2 regions of the Niveibacterium umoris genome follow, and region 2 is predicted to be linked to the other one. Evidence: predicted binding sites of a transcription regulator. Region 2 holds the regulator's gene; the other holds the start of a gene.

Region 1 (9,314 bases), on a different contig from region 2:
GGCCGGCTGCCCTTCGACCGCAAGGGCGAAGTGTCGCTCGACAAGCTCGGTGGCGGCGTGCCTGGCGCGGTACGAGGGCAGATCTGATGCAACGCCGGCAGCCGTCGGCCTGACCGCCTGGAAGGTGCAAGGTGCTGGCGCTCTTCTTCGGTCTGATCAAGCTCGCGGTGGCGGGGATGATCTGCGCGCTCGGCGCCGCCCTGCCGGCCCGCTCCGCGCTGTATCTGTGGCAGCGTCCGCGCCTGCTGATGCGCACCTTGCTCGCGATGTACGCGGCCGTGCCGCTGGCTGCCGTGTTGATCGACGAGTTCGTGCCGCTCGGCCCGCTGGCGCGCGCGGCGCTGCTGGTGCTGGCAGTCTCGGCGGGCGCTCCGATGTTGCCGCGCAAGCTCGGCCCGCTCGGCAACTCCCCCTACCTGTTCAGCATGGTGGTCACTTCTTCCGTGCTGGCGGTGGCCGTTGTGCCGGCTTGGGTGATGTGGCTCGGCGAGCACTTTCAACTCGACCGTTCGGTGTCGCCCGCACTGATCGCGGGCGCGGTCGGCCGCACGCTCCTGCTGCCCTTGTTCGTCGGCATGCTGCTGCGCGGCCTCTGGCCCGTGCCGTGCGAGCGCTGGGCGAATCGCATCCTCGCCGTCTTCGGCACGTTGCTGATGGGGCTGGGCGTGATCCTCATTGCGATCTTCGGTGGCGCGCTCGCTCAGATCCCGCTGCGTGCGTTCGCGGCACTCGGCAGCCTGCTCCTGGTCGCGCTCGCTGCTGGCCATCTGCTCGGGGGGCCGGACCCCGACGAACGCACTGCGCTGGCGATTACCTGTGCGACCCGGCATGTCGGCCTCGCCGCGCTGTTTGCGGCGTCGATGCCAGGGCCGAACGCGGCGCTGGTGGTGACCGCCTACATGCTCTGCTCTCTCGTCGTGACGACGCCTTACCTGCTCTGGCGGCGTGCGCGGACTCGCAAACCCTAACGCCAGTCTCGCAGTCCGTATCGCGCAAGGATGCGCGCGAGCCGACCGTCGGCACGCAATTGCCGTATGCCGCGTGAGAACTGGGCAGCATAGGTCTTGGATCGCGGGTTGGTGGGCGAAAAGGCCACATAGCCGTACAGCGGGGCCTCGCAGCCTGCCGCACGCAGTGGCGGCACGACTTCCTTGAAGCGCAGCCAGGCGACGAGATTCTCTTCTTCGACGAAGGCATCGATGCGTTCGGCTTGCATCATGCGGGCGAGGCGCAAGGTGAGGTCGTCTCCGGCGACGACCTCGAAGCGCGCGGCGTGTTTCTCCATCGCATGGTCGATGGCTTCGCCGTAGGAGTAGCCCTGCACGACGCCCACTGTGCGGCCTTTGAGCGTGCCTGCTCCGGAATACAGCCAGGCGTCGTTCGGCCGGGTAAAGAAGCAGTAGCGGTTGCGCGAAACCGGTTCCTCGGGGAAGACGAAGTCCGGCGCTTCATCATGCAGGGTCGAGGGCGTTGCCAGGAACTGACCGCTTCGCACATCCGCCAGCGCGCGTGCATAGTTTTCGTTGTGCAACACGACCTTGTGCCCTGCAGGTTCGAAGATCGCTCGCAGGATTTCGATCGTGAAGCCCTCGCGCGCATCCCCTGCCTGGCAGGCGAAAGGGCACCAGAAGGCGGGCGCGACGATATCCAGCACCTCGGCGTGGGCCGGGGATGCCAGTTGCGCGGTCGCCACCAGCACCGCGAAAGCCAGGGGGCGCATGTCAGCGCACCCCGTATCCCTTGAATTTTTCCAGCACGCGGGCGATCTCGTCCTCGGGCAGCAGTATCGGTGTCCCGAGCTGGCAGGCACGCCAGTACTGTTCGGCCAGGCTTTCCAGTTCGATCGCAAGCGCTTGCGCGTGGCGCAGGTCGCGCCCCGCGACGACCATGCCGTGATTGCCAAGCAGGCATCCGTTGCGATCGGCCATCGCCTCGGCGGTGGCGAGCGACAAGGCTGGCGTGCCGTAGGTTGCGTAGCGCGCGCAGCGTACGGTGCTGCCACCGAAGCGGGCGACCATGTAGTGGAAGGACGGAATCTCGCGGTGCAGGCAGGCCAGCGCGGTGCAGAAGGGGGCGTGGGTGTGGATTACCGCGCCGAACTCGGAGCGTGCGAGGTAGAGGTCGCGGTGCAGTTGCCATTCCGACGAAGGCGCGCGCGGCCCCTGACTTTGGCCCGCCCAGTCGACGTGGACGAAGTCGTCGGTGCCCAGTTCCTCCCAGGGCAGGCCGGATGGCGTGATCAGCATGCCGTCGGCCTCGCGCACGCTCAGGTTGCCGGCCGCGCCGGGATTCAGGCCGAGCGCTGCGATGTGGCGGGCGCAGGCGAGCAGCTGATGCGGTAGCGATAGGGCTGTCATGCGAGCGCCTCGGTGATGTGCGTTGACGGGTACAGCCCGCGCTCGGTGAAGATGCCGCTGATCAGCGCTGCGGGCGTCACGTCAAACGCCGGGTTGGCGCAGCGACCGGCGAAGATAGTGACCTGCGCGGGTTTGCCGGCGCCATCCACGCCGTGTACGACCTGCACCTCGGCAGCGCTGCGCGCTTCGATCGGGATCGCGGCGCCGTCCGGGCAGGTGGCGTCGATGGTGCTGGTCGGTGCGGCGATGTAGAACGGCACCTGGTGTTCGCGCGCCGCGAGCGCCTTGAGGTAGGTGCCGACCTTGTTCGCTGTGTCGCCGTTGGCGGCGATGCGGTCGGCACCGGTGATCACGAGATCGACCTCGCCTTGCCGCATCAGGTGACCCGCGGCATTGTCGGCAATCAGCGCGTGCGGAACGCCGGCGCGGCCCAGCTCCCAGGCGGTGAGCAGGCCCTGGTTGCGCGGGCGGGTCTCGCTGACCCATACCTCGACGGCAATCCCGGCGGCATGCGCTACGTAAACCGGGGCCAGCGCGGTGCCCCAGCCACAGGTGGCGAGCGCACCTGCGTTGCAATGGGTCATGACGCGCAGCGGGCGTCCGAGCGTGGCCGCGCGTTCGGCGATCAGGCGCGCGCCGTGCTCCCCCAGGGCGTGATTCGCGGCGATGTCCTCGTCGTGGATGGCCCGGGCTTCGGCCCACGCGGCGGCCGCACGGGTGCTGGCCGCAAGCGGGCGCAGGCGGCTCGCCATGCGGGCCAATGCCCAGTGCAGATTGACCGCGGTCGGGCGGGTGCGCGCAAGGCGGGCGAGCGCGGCTTCGAGTGCGGCATCGCCGGCGTCGCCGGCCATCGCCAGCGCGACGCCGAAGGCTGCCGTGGCGCCGATCAGCGGCGCGCCGCGCACCTGCATGGTTTCGATGCCCTGCGCGCAGTCTTCGAGTGTTCGCAGGGCCAGCGTCGCGAGGACGAACGGCAGGCGGGTCTGGTCGATGACCTCGATGTGGTCATCGTGCGGAACAAGTGGGGCGAGATTCATGCCGCGATGATCGCCGCTCGCGGGAGTGCCCGCAAGCGACGCTCGCAGCGGCTGTCAGGTGGCGTTGCGACGTTCCGCAAGCCAGGCGTAGAGCGCTGCGGGTTCCATTGGCCTGCCGTACAGGTAGCCCTGTGCTTCCTGGCAGCCCAGTTGCAGCAGCATGTTGGCCTGTTCGGTCTCTTCGACCCCCACGGCAAGTGCGGCGACGCCCAACTTGTGTCCCAACTGGATCATCATTTCGACAATCTGATGACCGTTGTTTGGGTTGGTGCTCTGCGCTGGCAAGAGCGAACGGTCGAGCTTCAGGCGATCGACGCGCAGGCGTTGCAAGGCGGACATCGACGAAAATCCGGTTCCGAAGCCGTCGATCGCAAGTTTGACACCGATTCCCGCGAGTTCATTCCGTATGTTCTCAACGAAATTGAGTGCTTCCACTGGCATCGTCGGGGTGAACTCCAACTCGATTTGCCCCGCAGTAGCCCCGGTTTCATGCAGGGCGTCCCGCACCTGCTCGATGAACCGTGGGTGGCGGAACTGGACAGCGGAGACGTTCACCGCCATTCGCATGTTCGGGAAACCAGCTGCTGCGATTTTTGCTTGTTCATAACAGGCCTGTCGCAAGACCCAGCTGCCAATATCCACGATCAGCCCGGCGTGTTCGGCCAGCGGGATGAAACGATCCGGCGGAACGAAGCGGCCGTCATCGGCACGCCAGCGGATCAGGGCCTCGACCCCGACCGGTTGGCCGCCGTCGATGCGTACCTGCGGCTGGTACATCAGAAAGAGACGGTCTTCGTTGAGGGCAGAGCGCAGCCCGTGCAACATGCGCACCCGCTCCATGATCTCGATGTCCATCGTCCGCGTGAACATGCTGTAGTTGCCGCGCTGGGTGGACTTGGCGCGTATGAGCGCGAAGCTGGCGTTCCTGAGTGCATCAGCACCGTTGCCTTCGTGCTCCCCAAGATTTACGTAGCCATGAGTTGCCGAAATCCGGATCTCCTGCCCCTCTACGCAGTAAGGCTCTTCGAACAGGCACGCAACAACGCGCGGTGCGACCAGCGAACTTTCGCCCAGCAGACCGAAGGTGTCGCCCGCCACCCGCGCGATGAACGCCCCAGGCAAACGAACGCGCAGACGCTGCGCCACAGCCCTTAGCAGCTTGTCACCGAATTCGTGACCCAGTGCGTCGTTCGTTTCAGCGAAGGCATCGATGTCGACCATGGCTACGGTTGCGTCCGCGTTGCGGCTGCCACGCAATCGGTCATCGACCTCGAGCAGGAAGCGCAAACGATTGGGGAGCCCGGTGAGGGTGTCGTCGAAGCTCAAATCATTGAGGCTGTTCAACAAGTGCATAGTGCGGCAAGGTCTCTTCGATGACTCTCTGAAGTCGTCGCAAGCAATAACGGGGTGCGTTAAACGGAGATGATCGCCGCTCGCGGAAGTGCCCGCAAGCGACGCTCACAGCGGCTGTCAGGTGGCGTTGCGACGTTCCGCAAGCCAGGCGTAGAGCGCTGCGGGCTCCATTGGCCTGCCGTACAGGTAGCCCTGCGCTTCCTGGCAGCCCAGTTCCAGCAGCATGTTGGCTTGGTCGACTTCCTCCACGCCTTCCGCGATGACGGCAAGGCCTAGCTTGCGGCCGAGCTGGATCACCATCTCCGCAACCTGGCGGCCGCGCTGATTGGTGCACAGCTCTTGCACGAAGGAGCGGTCGATCTTCAGGCGATCGACCCGCAGACGTTGCAGATACGAGAGCGAGGAGAAACCGGTTCCGAAGTCGTCGATGGCGACCTTGACGCCGATCTGCGCCAGGTCGTTGAGTTTGTCGGCGACGAAGTCAGCATCTTCCATTGCCATGGACTCGGTGATTTCCAGTTCCACGCGTCCCGGCTCGGCCCCGGTGTCGCGCAGGGCTTCGCGCACCTGCTCGATGAACAGGGGATGGCGGAATTGCGCGAGCGATACGTTGACCGCGACCTGCATGTTCGTAAAGCCCGCGGCGGCGATCTTGACCTGTTCATAGCAAGCCAGCCGCATCACCCAGCTGCCGATGCTCACGATCAACCCGGAGTGCTCGGCCAGCGGGATGAAGCGATCCGGCGGAACGAAGCGGCCGTCGTCGGCACGCCAACGGATCAGGGCCTCGACACCAACCGGCTGGCCGCCGTCGATGCGTACCTGAGGCTGGTACATCAGGAACAGCCGATCTTCGTTGAACGCAGTGCGCAGCCCTTGCACCAGTCGCACCCGCTCCTTCATCTCGATTTCCATGGCGCGCGTGAAGACGATGTGCTCGCCCCGCTGGCTCGACTTGGCGCGCTTGAGCGCGATGTTGGCATTCTTCAGCGCGTCGCTTCCACTGCCCTCGTGGTCGCGCAGGTTCAGATAGCCCTGGGTCGCGGAGATCTGGATTTCCTGACCGTCTACGATGAAGGGTTCTTCGAACAGGCTCGCGACGACCGGCGGGGTCACCTGGTTGGCGTCGCCAAGCACGCCGAAGGTGTCGCCGGCCACACGTGAAATGAAGGCACTGGGAAGTCGGTTGCGAAGACGGAGGGCTACTGACTTCAGCAACTTGTCGCCGAACTGGTGGCCCAGCGCATCGTTGGTTTCGGCGAAGGCATCGATGTCCACCAATGCTACAGCCGCGTCAGACTTGCGGGTGCCTCGCATGCGTTCGTTGAGTTCGTCCTTGAATCGCTCCCGATTGGGTAGCCCGGTCAGCGCATCGACATAGGCCAGGCTGTTGAGGCGGCTGAACAACGCCGTGTTCTCGAAGCCCACCGCCAGATTCGCGCAGAAGACCTCGAGCAAGTGGCGGTCGATTTCCTCGATCGGGTGATGGCGTTCGAGGTAAACCGCAATGCGCCGCCCGGACCCCGCCAGTATCAGCGTCGTCGAGTGGTGTTCGTACTGGTTGCGACCGCTCGTCAGAGCCCGGTTGAGCTGATCGCGTACATCCTTGTTCGGGATATCACCGACCGACTGGTTGATCAGCCCGCTGAACTTTCCGCCGGCGGCGACGACCTGCATCGCATCTTCCCCGGAGCCGTTCTCCTGCGCGCAGATCAGCCCCTCCGGCGGCAGACGCAGCAGCGCGGCAAGCTGGGTGATGACGCCGGCGGCAAAGCCCTGCATGCCGCGTAGCTCCATCAACTCGCCGCTCGCGCGCACGATCATGTCGAGGCCGCGTCGACTGGCGTTGATGGCACGGATCTGGTCGTAGGAACGGACTGCGACGGTGAGCGTGGTGTAGAGCCGCGTGTGCGTCAGCTCGGACTTGGTCTTGTAGTCGTTGATGTCGTAGTCGCGGATCGCCTGGATTTCCGGCGCATAGCCCGGCTGGCCAGTGCGCAACACGATGCGCGTTTCGGTCAGGCCGAGTTCTTCACGGATGATGTGTACCAGCTTGAGGCCGGCGTTTTCACTCTCCATCACCACGTCGAGCAGGATCACCGCGATGTCCTGCTCGCGGCGCAGGAACTGCACCGTCTCGGCGCCGCTGTAGGTGTGCAGGAATTCGAGGGGCCGCCCGAGGATGGGCGTGCCCTTGAGCGCCAGCTCGGTCGAGGCATGTACGTCGTGATCGTCATCGACGATCAGGATGCGCCAGACGGCGCCGGCTTCCTCGGCTGTTTCGTCCGTCGCCTCCGGAGCAAAGAGCAGTTCGTCGTCCGCCACTAGATCGGTCACCACCATTCCCTCCACGCGGTCGGGACAATCTGCCCCGCCAGAGCCGCTCTTCCCTCGTCAACGGACGCACGCGCCCGGACTTGAGAACCTCTTTGTCAGCTTACGCCGGAATAGACTGTCGTTTCCAGCAGGGAGGACACCTATCTTGGATACGCCAGTTCCGATTGACAGTCGTTTGCCCGACGTAGGCACGACCATTTTCACCGTGATGTCGCGCCTGGCGCAGCAGTGCGGCGCGATCAACCTGTCGCAGGGTTTTCCGGACTTCCAGCCCGATCCGGCGCTCGCCGCCGCGGTCGGCGAGGCGATTGCGGCCGGCGCCAACCAGTATCCGCCGATGGCGGGTGTGCCGGCACTGCGCGAGGCGATCGCCACGAAACTGCAACTTGAATATGGTGCAGCGTACGACGCCGAAAGCGAAATCACCGTTACCGCCGGGGCCACCCAGGCGCTGTTTACCGCGATTGCCGCGCTGGTGTCGCCGGGCGACGAAGTCATCGTCTTCGAGCCGGCCTACGATTCGTATGGTCCGGCCGTCCGCCTGCAGGGTGGGGTGGTGCGCCCGGTGGCCTTGCTTGCGCCCGAGTGGCGCCCGGACTGGGCGGCGTTTCGCGCCGCCCTCACGCCGCGCACCCGCCTGGTCATCGTCAACACGCCCCACAACCCGACCGGCTCGGCCTGGCCGCGCGAAGACATGGAGACGCTTGCCGCACTGCTCGACGGCAGCCGCGTCTGCGTGCTGGCCGACGAAGTTTACGAGCACATGGTCTTCGACGGCCGGCGCCACGAGAGCGTTGCGCGCCACCCTGCGCTGGCGCAGCGCGCGATCGGCGTGTCGAGCTTTGGCAAGACCTATCACGTCACCGGCTGGAAGGTCGGCTACGTGTTCGCACCGGCCGCCCTGATGGCCGAATTCCGCAAGGTGCACCAGTTCAATGTATTCACCGTGAATAGCCCCGCCCAGGCGGCATTCGCAAGCGTGGCAGGGCGTGCCGAAACCTGGCGCGAACTTGCCGCCTTCTATCAAGCCAAGCGCGACCGCCTGCGCAGCGGGCTGGCGGCGAGCCGCTTGCGCCTGCTGCCCTGCGCCGCCACGTATTTCCAGCTGGTCGACTATCGCGCGATCTCGGATCTGCCGGATGTCGCCTTCGCCGAGTGGCTTACCCGCGAGGCGGGTGTCGCGGCGATCCCGATTTCGGTGTTCTCGCACGATCGGGCCGACCGCGGCATCGTGCGGCTGTGCTTCGCCAAACAGGACGCGACACTGGACGCTGCCGTGGCGCGGCTGGTCTGCCTGTGAGCGGGTGGTAGACTCGCCCGGACTTCAATTGCATCGGAAGCCTCAACGTGCGGTACATCCTTCTCTTCCTGCTGGGATTGCTCGGTATCTGGTGGCTGCGGCGCCTCGTCAATGGTGAATCCGGACGAGCGCAGTCCGGGGCGGCGCCGCGCGCGCCGGCGCCTTCGGAACGTATTGCCGGATGCGCCCACTGCGGCTTGCATGTGCCCGAAAGCGAGGGCGTCAGCGAGGGGGGGCATTTCTACTGCAGCGAGGCACACCGGCGCCTCGGGCCGCGTGGCTGAAATGTCCGCCACGACGGCGCAGGTCTGGCAACCGGCCGAATCGCGCTGGGAATCGCTGCGCTATTACAGCTACTACCGGCTCATCGTCGCCTGCGGGCTTGCCTTCATCGGCCGCATGTTGATTTCCGACGGCAACAGTGCCGATGCCTGGTACGGGGTCGTCAGCGGCTACCTGTTCGCCGCAGTGGCGTTGCTCTATTTCTTGCGCATGTCGCGCGCACCCTTCCACTGGGTGGTCAGTACCCACATCGCGGTCGATATCCTCGCCTTGAGCGCGATGATGTACGTGGGTGGCGGCCACAAGGGCGGGCTGCCCTACATGATGATGGTGGTGGTGGCGGCCGGAGGCCTGTTGGGCGAGGGGCGCCTGGTCTATTTTTATGCCTCGCTCGCGTCGGTGTCGGTGCTGGTGGTGCAGGGCTTGCGCGCGCTGGCGATCGATACCGAGGCGGCGTCCGACATCACCGCGGTTGGCCTCATCTGCATCGGCTTCTTTGCGGTGGCGACCGTCGCACGCCTGCTGGCTACGCGCGCGCTGGCCAACGAACGGCTTGCGCACCAGCGCGGCGCCGCGTTGCGGCGCCAGGTGCAGGTGAATGAACAGGTGATCGCTGATCTGCACGATGGGATTCTGGTGCTGGACCCC
Region 2 (9,314 bases):
CTCCCGTCCGGCATCTGTAACGCAAACCAGCCCTTTCCGTGAAGCGCGACATCGAGTGGGCGTCCGGTCTGCTGCAAGGCACCGGGCGTGAAGTCGCTGGCGACGCTGGCGTCGACCACGAAGGCTCGCGAGGGCTGCGCTGGCGACAACACCGGCACCGCGCGCAGGCGGTGCATCTCGGTGCGGAAACCATCGGTGGTGGCGTTGGAGAGGTTGTGTCCGACGGCGGCCTGTTGCAACAAGGTGCTTTTGGCGCCAGTCATCGCTGTGTAGATCGCACGGTCCATTTTGAGTTTCCGTTTCCGTTGGCTGTATTGCTGTGGCTACGTGCGGGTCACAACCCCTCCTCTGCCAACCCTTACCGCAGGTTGACCAGGGTCTGGAGGATCTGGTCTTGCGTTTTGATCGACTGAGAATTGGCCTGGTAGCTGCGCTGCTGCGTGATCAGATCAACCAGCGCACCGGTCAGGTCGACGTTCGATTCCTCCACCGAACCCGCCTGAACCAGGCCTAGGCTGCCTGAACCTGGGCTACCCACCAGGGGCTGGCCAGACTCCGGCGATTCGCTCCAGAGGTTCTGACCCAGCGAAAGCAAGCCGTTCGGGTTGGCAAAGCTCGCCAGCACAGTCTGGCCGAGGATCTTCGACTGACCGTTGCTGTAGCGACCCTGGATCGTGCCGTCCTGCGCAATGGTGATGCCGGACAGACGGCCCGACGCGTAGCCATCCTGCACCTGACGGTTGATACCGAACGCGCTGCCGTACTGCGAAGATCCTGTGAAGTCGAGCTCGAAGGTCAGCGGCGTCGCAGAACCAAAGGTCGGCGCAAACGTCGCGGTCACCGTCAATGGCATCGTCGTCGTGAGCGCTCCAGAGGTGTCGAACGCCAGTGCGGTCGGGCCGGTTGTCGCGGCGCCATCCACCGAGGTATGCATATCCCATGTACCGCCGCCGGTCTTCACGAAATACATCGTGTAGATGTGGGGGTTGCCGAGGGAGTCGTAGATCGAGATCGAGGTCGATGAGTTGTACGACAGGGGATCCGGCAGGGGGGCAGCAGCGGTACTGACGAAGGGCACCGTCGGGACCGTCTGGCGCGAATCAAGGTTGAGGCCGACTTTCGCGGAGGTCGTCGGCTTCGGCTGCAAGTCCGAGGTATTCAGAAAGATGTCTTGCGGCGTCGCGGGAAGGATCACACCAAGCGCGTTTGCAGGGTATCCCTGAAGCCGATAGCCCGCCGCATTGACGACGTAACCGTTCTTGTCGATCTCGAACTGCCCGTTTCGGGTATAGGCCACCGCGCCTGCGGGTTGCTGGACCCGGAAAAATCCGTTCCCGTTGATGGCCAAATCGAGCGGGTTGCCGGTCGGCGTAATGTTGCCTTGACTAAACAGTTGTGACACCGCGCCGACGTTCACGCCGATACCGACCTGAACGCCCGCTGCAGCGCCGTTGAGTGCGGCCGCATAGACATCATTGAACTTGGTCTGGGAGCTCTTGAATCCGATCGTGCTGCCGTTCGCCACGTTGTTGCTGATGACGTCGATTGCCTTGGATGCGCCGTTAAGCCCGCTGAGGCCTTGCTGAAATGCCATGATCCTTCTCCTCGCCCGCTCAGGACAGAATCCGCTTGATATCCGACATCGAGAACATGCCGAGTTTTCCGACTTCGATCTGGGCGCCTTGGGCACCACTGACCACACTGCTCACCGTACCGAGTTGCAGCGCGGTGGCGGTGACACTCTTGTCGCCCTGCACCGCACTGACTTTCACCGAGTACATGCCCGAAGCCGCATCTGCGCCGGCTGAAGTCTTGCCGTCCCAGGTGAAGACATGGGAACCGGCGTCCATCGCGCCGAGGTCGAGGTTTGCAACTTCCAGCCCGCTCGAATCGACGATCGAGACCTTCACCTTGTCTGCCGCGCCACTCAGATCGACGCCACCGAGCGCTTGCCCGTTGTAGAGCTGCAGCCCCTTGCCATCGACCAGCACGCCGCGTCCGACCATCGCGGCCGCCTGCATCGTCTGGTCGGCCTGAAAGGCGCTGAGCATCGTCTGCAGCGTGGCATTGACTTTGGTGAGCCCGTCGACCGTGCTGATCTGCGCAAGCTGCGAGGTCATCTGCGCGTTGTCCATCGGATTCATCGGATCCTGATTCTTCAGCTGGGTCGTGAGCATCTGCAGGAAGTGATCCTGCGAGACCGGACTCGCGTCACCTGAGGCCGTCTTGGACTTGCTCTTCCCGTTGATCGAGTCGAGCAGATCCTGGCTGACAACGCCGGCGCCGCTACTGGTGCTACTCGCAGACGAAACGAACATGATTCAACTCCCGATCAGCCCTGGCCCAGTTGCAGCGTGCGTTGCATCAGGGTCTTGGCGGTATTCATGACCTCGGCATTGGTCTGGTATGAACGCGAGGCAGAGAGCATGTTGACCATCTCCTCCACCACATCGACGTTCGGCATCTGCACATAGCCCTCGGCGTTGGCGACCGGATTCTTCGGGTCATAGACCAAGCGCCCGGGCGCGGCGGATTCCACCATCTGCTTGACGTGCACGCCCATCGCGGCGCCGCTGTTGCCCATGGGAACCGCCTCGAACACCACCTGCTTGGCGCGATACGGCTGGCCGTCCGACTTGACGACGCTCTCGGCATTGGCGAGGTTGCTGGCCACCGCGTTCAGGCGCAGTGCCTGCGCGCTGAGGGCCGAACCGGCAACGTTGAAGACATTGAGCGTGCTCATGGTTCAACGCCCGCTTACTGGTTCGAAACCGCCTGCTGCATCGAACGCAGCAGACCATTGATGAACGAGAGGCTGGCCTCGTACTGCACCGCGTTCTCGGCGAAGGCGGAACGTTCGATATCCATATCCACGGTGTTGCCGTCAACAGCGGATTGCGTCTCCTGGCGATACTTGACGAAGGGCGACATCGGCGATTTCTCGCCGGCGTCGATGTGCCGCGCCGAGGTCGTATTCAGCGCCAGTGGCTTGACCTTACCGTCCAGTGCGCCCATGAGTGCCTCCTTGAAGTCGATGTCCCGCGCCTTGTAGTGCGGGGTGTCGGCGTTTGCGATGTTGGCGGCGAGCAGTTCCTGGCGGTAAGCACGCGCATTCAGCGCGGCTTGCTGGAATCCAAGGTGACGGTCAATCGCTGTGGTGGTCATCGCAAATCTCCTGGTGGCCCGGGCTGCCTGGGGCGGTCCGGAACACACGCCCACCCTTTTGCAGCTTCCGTGCCAGCATTCTCGTCGCCACGCACAGCAGGCCTTGCGCCGAATAGAGACGGATAAAGCCGGCAATTCAGGCACTGACTGCCGCCGCGAACGGCAAGCCTTGCCGGCCGGCACGGCAAGCGCTGCCCATGTGACAATCCGCATCGATGAAGACCGAGACCCGATTCCTGCTCACATCGCTGCTTGGCGCCGCACTGATCTTCGCCAGCGCGGCGCGCGCCAGCGAGCCGATGACGCCTGCGCGGGCGGCGATCCGCGATAGCGTGGTCGATTTTCTGCAGCGAGCCGCCACGCCGGGCCTCGGCGAGGTGAAGATCGAGTTGGCGGACACCGCCATCCCGCGCAACGCCAAGTCGTGCAACACGCTGAGGGCATTCTTTCCGAGCGGGCAACGGGCCTGGGGCCGCACTACGGTCGGAGTCAGTTGCAGCGCGCCGGCGTGGACGCTTTATGTCGCCGCGCACGTAAGGATTGAAGGCGACTATCTGGTCGCCTCGCGGCCACTTGCTGCAGGAACCGTGCTCGGAACGAGCGATTGGGAAGTGCGCCACGGCGATCTGGCCGCCCAGGGTGCAGGCGTGCTCACCGCTGCCACGCAAGCCACCGGCCGCACGCTGCGCCAGCCGGTCGCCAGTGGCAGCGCACTGCTCAGCAGCCAGTTGCTGACGGTACAAGTGGTGGAACGCGGGCAACGGGTGCAGGTCATAGCGCAGGGCGGAGGCTTCGAAGTCGCGAATCAGGGCGTCGCGCTGACGCCCGGCGCCGAGGGGCAGCTTGTCCAGGTGAGGCTCGATTCCGGCAAGGTATTGCAAGGGATCGCCAAGCCTGGCGGGCGCGTCGAGATCACGCCCTGACGCAACCAGCCCAAGTGCCGCGCCGGGCCCGGGAGCAAGGGTCAGGGCCTACTCGAATTGAATGGAAAATTGTTAAAGTTCCGCAGGTTGGCGCCGTTAAACCTGACAACAAGCCGAAGAAGACTACGCAAACACGGTGCAAGACAGGCAGTTCCGTTTTCGCGAAGGCTTTGAACAGGCCATAACCGGAGCGACATCATGAAGATCGAAGGCACATACAAGGGCGTCGGCAATGCCGGCGACGTGAAGGCGCGAGGTCCGCGCGAAAGCGCTGCCAAACCGGGCGCCGAAGCGGGCTCGAAGGTGGAAGTTTCGCCTTTGGCATCGCAACTGCAGCAACTGCAGGGCACGCTGACCAGCGTGCCGGAAGTCGACGCAACCAAGGTCGGCGAGCTCAAGCAGGCAATTTCCGAAGGCCGCTTCCGGGTCAATCCCGAAAAAGTCGCAGACGGGCTGCTCGAAAGCGTTCGCCAGATGCTGACCGCGCAACCCCGTCAGGCTTGATGCGCGCTGATCGAAAGGCGCGCCGGGTTTGACCCCGAACGCCCTGCTCCAGGCACAGTTCGCCGCTCTGCTGGCTGAAGCATCCAGCCAGCTGGAGCGGTTCGTGCGTTTGCTCGACGACGAGCATGAGTTGCTGCTCACCGGCAAGGTCGAAGCCCTGCTGACGCTGGCTGAAGACAAGACGGCGGCCGTCCGGCAACTGCAGCAGACGGAAAACGCGCGCGCCCTGTTGCTGAGTCGCGCCGGTGTCGACGCCAGCGCGGCAAGGATCGGCGACTTCATTGCCCTGCTTCCTCAACAAACCGTGAACGCCTGGCAGCACTACCTTGGGCTGGCGCGGCGCGCCCATGACGCGAACGCGCGCAACGGCACCTTCATCCGTGACCAGCTACGCGTCAATCAGCAGGCCATGAGCGTTCTGCTCGCGCATAGCGGGCCTTCGCTTTACGACGCCGACGGGATCACCTCGGCACGTCCGGGCGGCCGTCTCTTCGGCCAGGCCTGATCCAGCTACGGCGGAAAACCTCGCATCACGATTCGTCGTGTTCTCACGGCAATTGGCGTTGCAGCAGGTATTCATCCCATGCCGGCGGGGCGCACGCAGCGAGGGCACATCACACACTCAAGCCGAAACTGCCTTCACTCGGGCAGAGTCGCCCCAAGTGCTGCGCCGCCCGGACTGGGCGTGATCGGCCCGACCGACGGCCCTTCGGCTTCCGGCGGGAACATCGATTCCACCTGGATACTCACCCGGCGGTTGCGCTGACGCCCTTCCGCGGTGCTGTTGTCCGCCACCGGCCGCTGGTCGGCGTAGCCCGCCACCGTCAGCCGCCGCGCGTCGACGCCGGCTTCGATGAACAAGCGGACGACCGAACTTGCCCGCACGGATGACAACTCCCAGTTCGAGGCGTACGCGGCTGTAGAGATCGGCACGCTATCGGTATGCCCCTCGACGCGAATCGGGAAGTCGCCTTGCGCGACAACCTGACCGACCGCACTCAGCGCACGTGCAGCCTCCGGCCCAAGCAAAGCCTCACCCGGGTTGAACAAGGCACTGGCGTTGATTTCGATGGAAATGCCGTGCGCGCCCTCGCTCACGCTGACCTGACCGCTGCGCACCAGGGGTTCCAGCACACGCCGCACCTGCTCGGCCATGCTGTGCATCTGCTGACGCGCCTGGGTGCGCGCCTTTGATTCGGGCTGGGTCGATTTCTGCGGCCGGTTCTGCTGTGGCACGGCTCCGGAAATCGACGCACGCGGCACGATATTCATACCGTCCGCATTGGTCGTGACATTGCGGAAGGCGCTGACCAGAGAATTGGACAAGACGCGGTACTTGCCCTCATTGATCGAACTGAGCGCGTACATCACAACGAAGAACGCAAACAGCAAGGTAATGAAGTCCGCGTACGAGACAAGCCAGCGCTCGTGGTTCTCGTGCTCTTCTTCGTGCTTGCGACGGCCCGCCATGACCAGCTTCCGTTGTTGAGGGAACATCAGAATTAACGGCAATCCGCCCCGCTTCTTGAGCGCAGCCGCGCAGTCATGCGCGACAAGGCGCCCATACAAAAAGGGGCGATCGGAATATCGATCGCCCCTTCTGCTCACACGACAGCAGCGCCCATTACTTGAGCTGCTTGACCCAGTACACCGTAATGCCGGGTGTCGGCTGTTCGACCGCATTGGTCGCCGAACGTCCAATGGCATCAACCACCGGCAAACCGGAAATGACTTTGCCGAACACCGCATAGCCGTTGGCGCCAGCAACGTTCGGGTCGTAGTTCAGCATCAGGTTGTCGACCGTGTTGACGAAGAACTGCGACGTCGCAGAGTTCGGGTCGCTGGTCCGCGCCATGGCGATGGTTCCGCGCAGATTGCTCAGCCCATTGTTGCTCTCGAGTGTGATCGGGCCATACAAGGCATCCTTTGCCTTCAGTTCACGGGTATAGCCGCCCCCTTGAAACACGAAGGATGGCACTACGCGGTGGATCGCCGTATCGGAATAGAAACCCGCACTCACATATTTCAGGAAGTTGCTGACGGTTGCCGGCGCGCTGGCCGGATAGAGCTCGAAAACCATCTCGCCGCGGCTGGTCAGCATGCACACTGTGGGGAAAGCGCTGGCATTTGACGCAGCAACACCCGCATCGCTGCAGTTACTGGCCGGCGGCGTCGGCGTCACGCTGCCGCTGTCCGAAGAACCGCCGCCACATGCGGCCAGCAGCGACATCAGAAAGAACGAGGAAACCAGCTTCACGATCGAAGTATTTTGGAACATGGTGACTTTCAGAGCCTTGGGTCCGGTAGACGACGCCTATCGCGCCAACTCGTAATTATCACCCGACAGTGCCCTGCGGCGCTGACGACAAGTCGTTGCAAATCGTGTCTGGAATGTAATCGCTGCATCGGCCGCAGCGCCGCCGGATACGAACGCCGACGCAGCGCCCTCAGGCGATATACCCCTGCAGCCGGCTCTCGATGATGCGCGGGTTGTCGCCGTGGGCAATGCCGACGAGGCCGTCGATCATCATTTCTCGCACCGCAACCAGTTGCGTGATGTGCGCCAGCAGTTTCTTGGCGACCGGGAGGAAGATCAGGTTGGCAGAACCGACGCCGTAGATCGTGGCAACGAAGGCCACCGCGATGCCGGCACCCAGCTTGGAGGGGTCGGAGAGGTTCTCCATCACATGAATGAGGCCCATCACCGCACCGAGGATGCCAATGGTCGGCGCGTAGCCGCCGGCGGCTTCCCATATCTTGGCGCTGGTCTTGAGCTGTTGCTCCCACGCGCCGATTTCCACTTCAAGCACTTCGCGCAGGCGCTCCGGCTCGACGCCGTCCACCAGTAACTGCAGGCCCTTGGCGGCAAATGGATCCTTGATGCCAGCAGCCTGCCCTTCCAGCGCAAGCAAGCCTTCCTTGCGGGCAATGCCGCTCCAGGAAACGATCTGGTCGATCACGCGGCGAAACGGCGGCGCCGGTGGCACGAAGATCCACACAGCCATCTTCACGCCCTGACGGAATACCGTGAATGGGCTCTGCAGCATGACCGCACCGAGGGTGCCGCCGATCACGATCATGAATGCAGTCGGCTGGACCAGCGACCCGACGTGGCCACCCTCCAGCACCTGCCCGCCGACGATGGCAGTGAGGCCGAGCAGCAGACCGAAGATGGAGATCTTGTCCACGCCCGGCTCCCTGGCTTATGCCGATGCGCGGCGCCCGCGCGTGCTGGCCGCATGGGCACGCACCGTGCCGGTAATGCGCGAACGCAGGCGCGCAATTGCCTGGCTGTGCAGCTGGCAGACCCGCGATTCGGATACGCCAAGCACTTCACCGATCTCGCGCAGGTTCAGGTCCTCTTCGTAGTAGAGGCCCATGACCATCTTTTCCCGTTCCGGCAGATCGTCAATGGCTTTCACCAGCGATTCGCGCATCGTCTTGTCCTCAAGTACGTCCAGCGGGTCGGCTTCGTGTCCTGCCACATGGCGCTCAAGGAAGTCTTCTTCTTCCTCGTCGCTGAAATCCTCGAAATACACCAGCTGATATCCGCGCGCTTCCTGCAGCATCTTCTGGTAGTCGACCAGGGTCATGCCCAACGCCTCGGAGAGTTCCTTCTCGGTCGGCTGCCGCCCGAAACGCTGTTCGAGCTGGTGGATGGCCGTCTCGATGCGACGCATTTCGCGGCGAAGACTGCGCGGCAGCCAGTCGTTCTCGCGCAGGCCGTCGAGCATCGCGCCGCGGATCCGCTGGACCGCGTAGGTCTCGAACTGGGCGCCCAGACCCTCTTCGTAGCGCCCGATCGCGTCGAGCAGGCCCAGCATGCCGTTCTGGATGATGTCTTCCACCTGCACGCTGGCCGGCAACTTGGCCATCAGGTGGTACGCGATACGTTTCACAAGTGGAACGTACTGCGTGACGAGCTGGTTCTTGTCTAGCGTTCCCGATGCCGTGTACATCTCGTGTGACTCTCTCTTCTACGGTCTCGTTCGAGGCTTCGGCGAAGCCTCCCTGCCGTTGCTACTCACACTATCGGCCGCCTGAGAGGGAAATTGAGCCCTTTTTCAGGATTTTTTATCTCAGGCCGCTACATGGCCAGCGCCATCGATGTGCGCTGGCGCCGCTTGGCCAGACCCAGCACGCGTTCAAGGAAGACGCCATCCGCTGCCGAATCCGACACTGCCGCCGCAGCGGCCGCGCAGGCTTCGAGGCTGCTTACCCGGCGCAGCGCGAGTCCCGTCTGCCGGTGGCCGACCAGGATCAGGTTGGCCAGCAACGCTTCGGCCTCGTCCGGATCGCGTGCCGGCGCGAGCGCCAGGTCGATCTGCGGCCATGGCCCGCCGTCGAGCCGTTTGATCAAGGCATAGGCTTCGGTCGTCGCACGCGGCGAGCCGTCGAGCACCACCACCATACGGTGCGCTGCGCTGGCCAGCGGCGAGAGCACCCGCCCCTCGTCGGGCCGCGCATGGATCAGCCACAGATCGCTGCCTCGTTGCAGCGCGCGGCAAGTATCGGCGAAGCGATCGCTGAGCACCCGGTCGGCACCGTTGAGCGCACGCGCAAGCCGCGCCGAAGGGAACAGCGACAAGCCCGGCCCGGCATCGACCCGCACGGCGTCAAGCGCGACATGGCGTTCCACCGCCTGCAACAGATCGAAGCGCGCCGCGGCACCCAGTGCATCGGCGAAATTTCCGCTGGTCGCCATTTCGTCGAAAGCCACCA

What was found. The regulator FliA, encoded in region 2, starts transcription of late flagellar genes. The targets are predictions, from matches to a motif close to CTAAAGTTNNNNNNNNNNNNGCCGNTA.
Region 1: a site for FliA is predicted at 7,143-7,169, ahead of GGR36_RS20220 (GGDEF/EAL domain-containing response regulator). Genes of this name have one in related genera too.

The regions. Positions count from the first base shown of each region.
Region 1 is NZ_JACIET010000003.1:193,154-202,467, reverse strand. Features, by position in the region: gene GGR36_RS20250 (LEA/WHy family protein) at 1-87, shown strand, start outside; gene GGR36_RS20245 (hypothetical protein) at 132-968, shown strand; gene GGR36_RS20240 (substrate-binding periplasmic protein) at 965-1,720, opposite strand; gene GGR36_RS20235 (class II aldolase/adducin family protein) at 1,722-2,357, opposite strand; gene mtnA (S-methyl-5-thioribose-1-phosphate isomerase) at 2,354-3,394, opposite strand; gene GGR36_RS20225 (putative bifunctional diguanylate cyclase/phosphodiesterase) at 3,449-4,738, opposite strand; gene GGR36_RS20220 (GGDEF/EAL domain-containing response regulator) at 4,865-7,090, opposite strand; gene GGR36_RS20215 (methionine aminotransferase) at 7,227-8,384, shown strand; gene GGR36_RS20210 (PP0621 family protein) at 8,432-8,668, shown strand; gene GGR36_RS20205 (sensor histidine kinase) at 8,670-9,314, shown strand, end outside.
Region 2 is NZ_JACIET010000001.1:509,447-518,760, reverse strand. Features, by position in the region: gene flgF (flagellar basal-body rod protein FlgF) at 1-287, opposite strand, end outside; gene flgE (flagellar hook protein FlgE) at 359-1,594, opposite strand; gene GGR36_RS02225 (flagellar hook assembly protein FlgD) at 1,614-2,318, opposite strand; gene flgC (flagellar basal body rod protein FlgC) at 2,333-2,743, opposite strand; gene flgB (flagellar basal body rod protein FlgB) at 2,758-3,165, opposite strand; gene flgA (flagellar basal body P-ring formation chaperone FlgA) at 3,381-4,088, shown strand; gene flgM (flagellar biosynthesis anti-sigma factor FlgM) at 4,287-4,592, shown strand; gene GGR36_RS02200 (flagella synthesis protein FlgN) at 4,621-5,097, shown strand; gene motD (flagellar motor protein MotD) at 5,232-6,062, opposite strand; gene GGR36_RS02190 (peptidylprolyl isomerase) at 6,217-6,822, opposite strand; gene GGR36_RS02185 (flagellar motor protein) at 7,040-7,780, opposite strand; gene GGR36_RS02180 (RNA polymerase sigma factor FliA) at 7,796-8,551, opposite strand; gene GGR36_RS02175 (MinD/ParA family ATP-binding protein) at 8,680-9,314, opposite strand, start outside.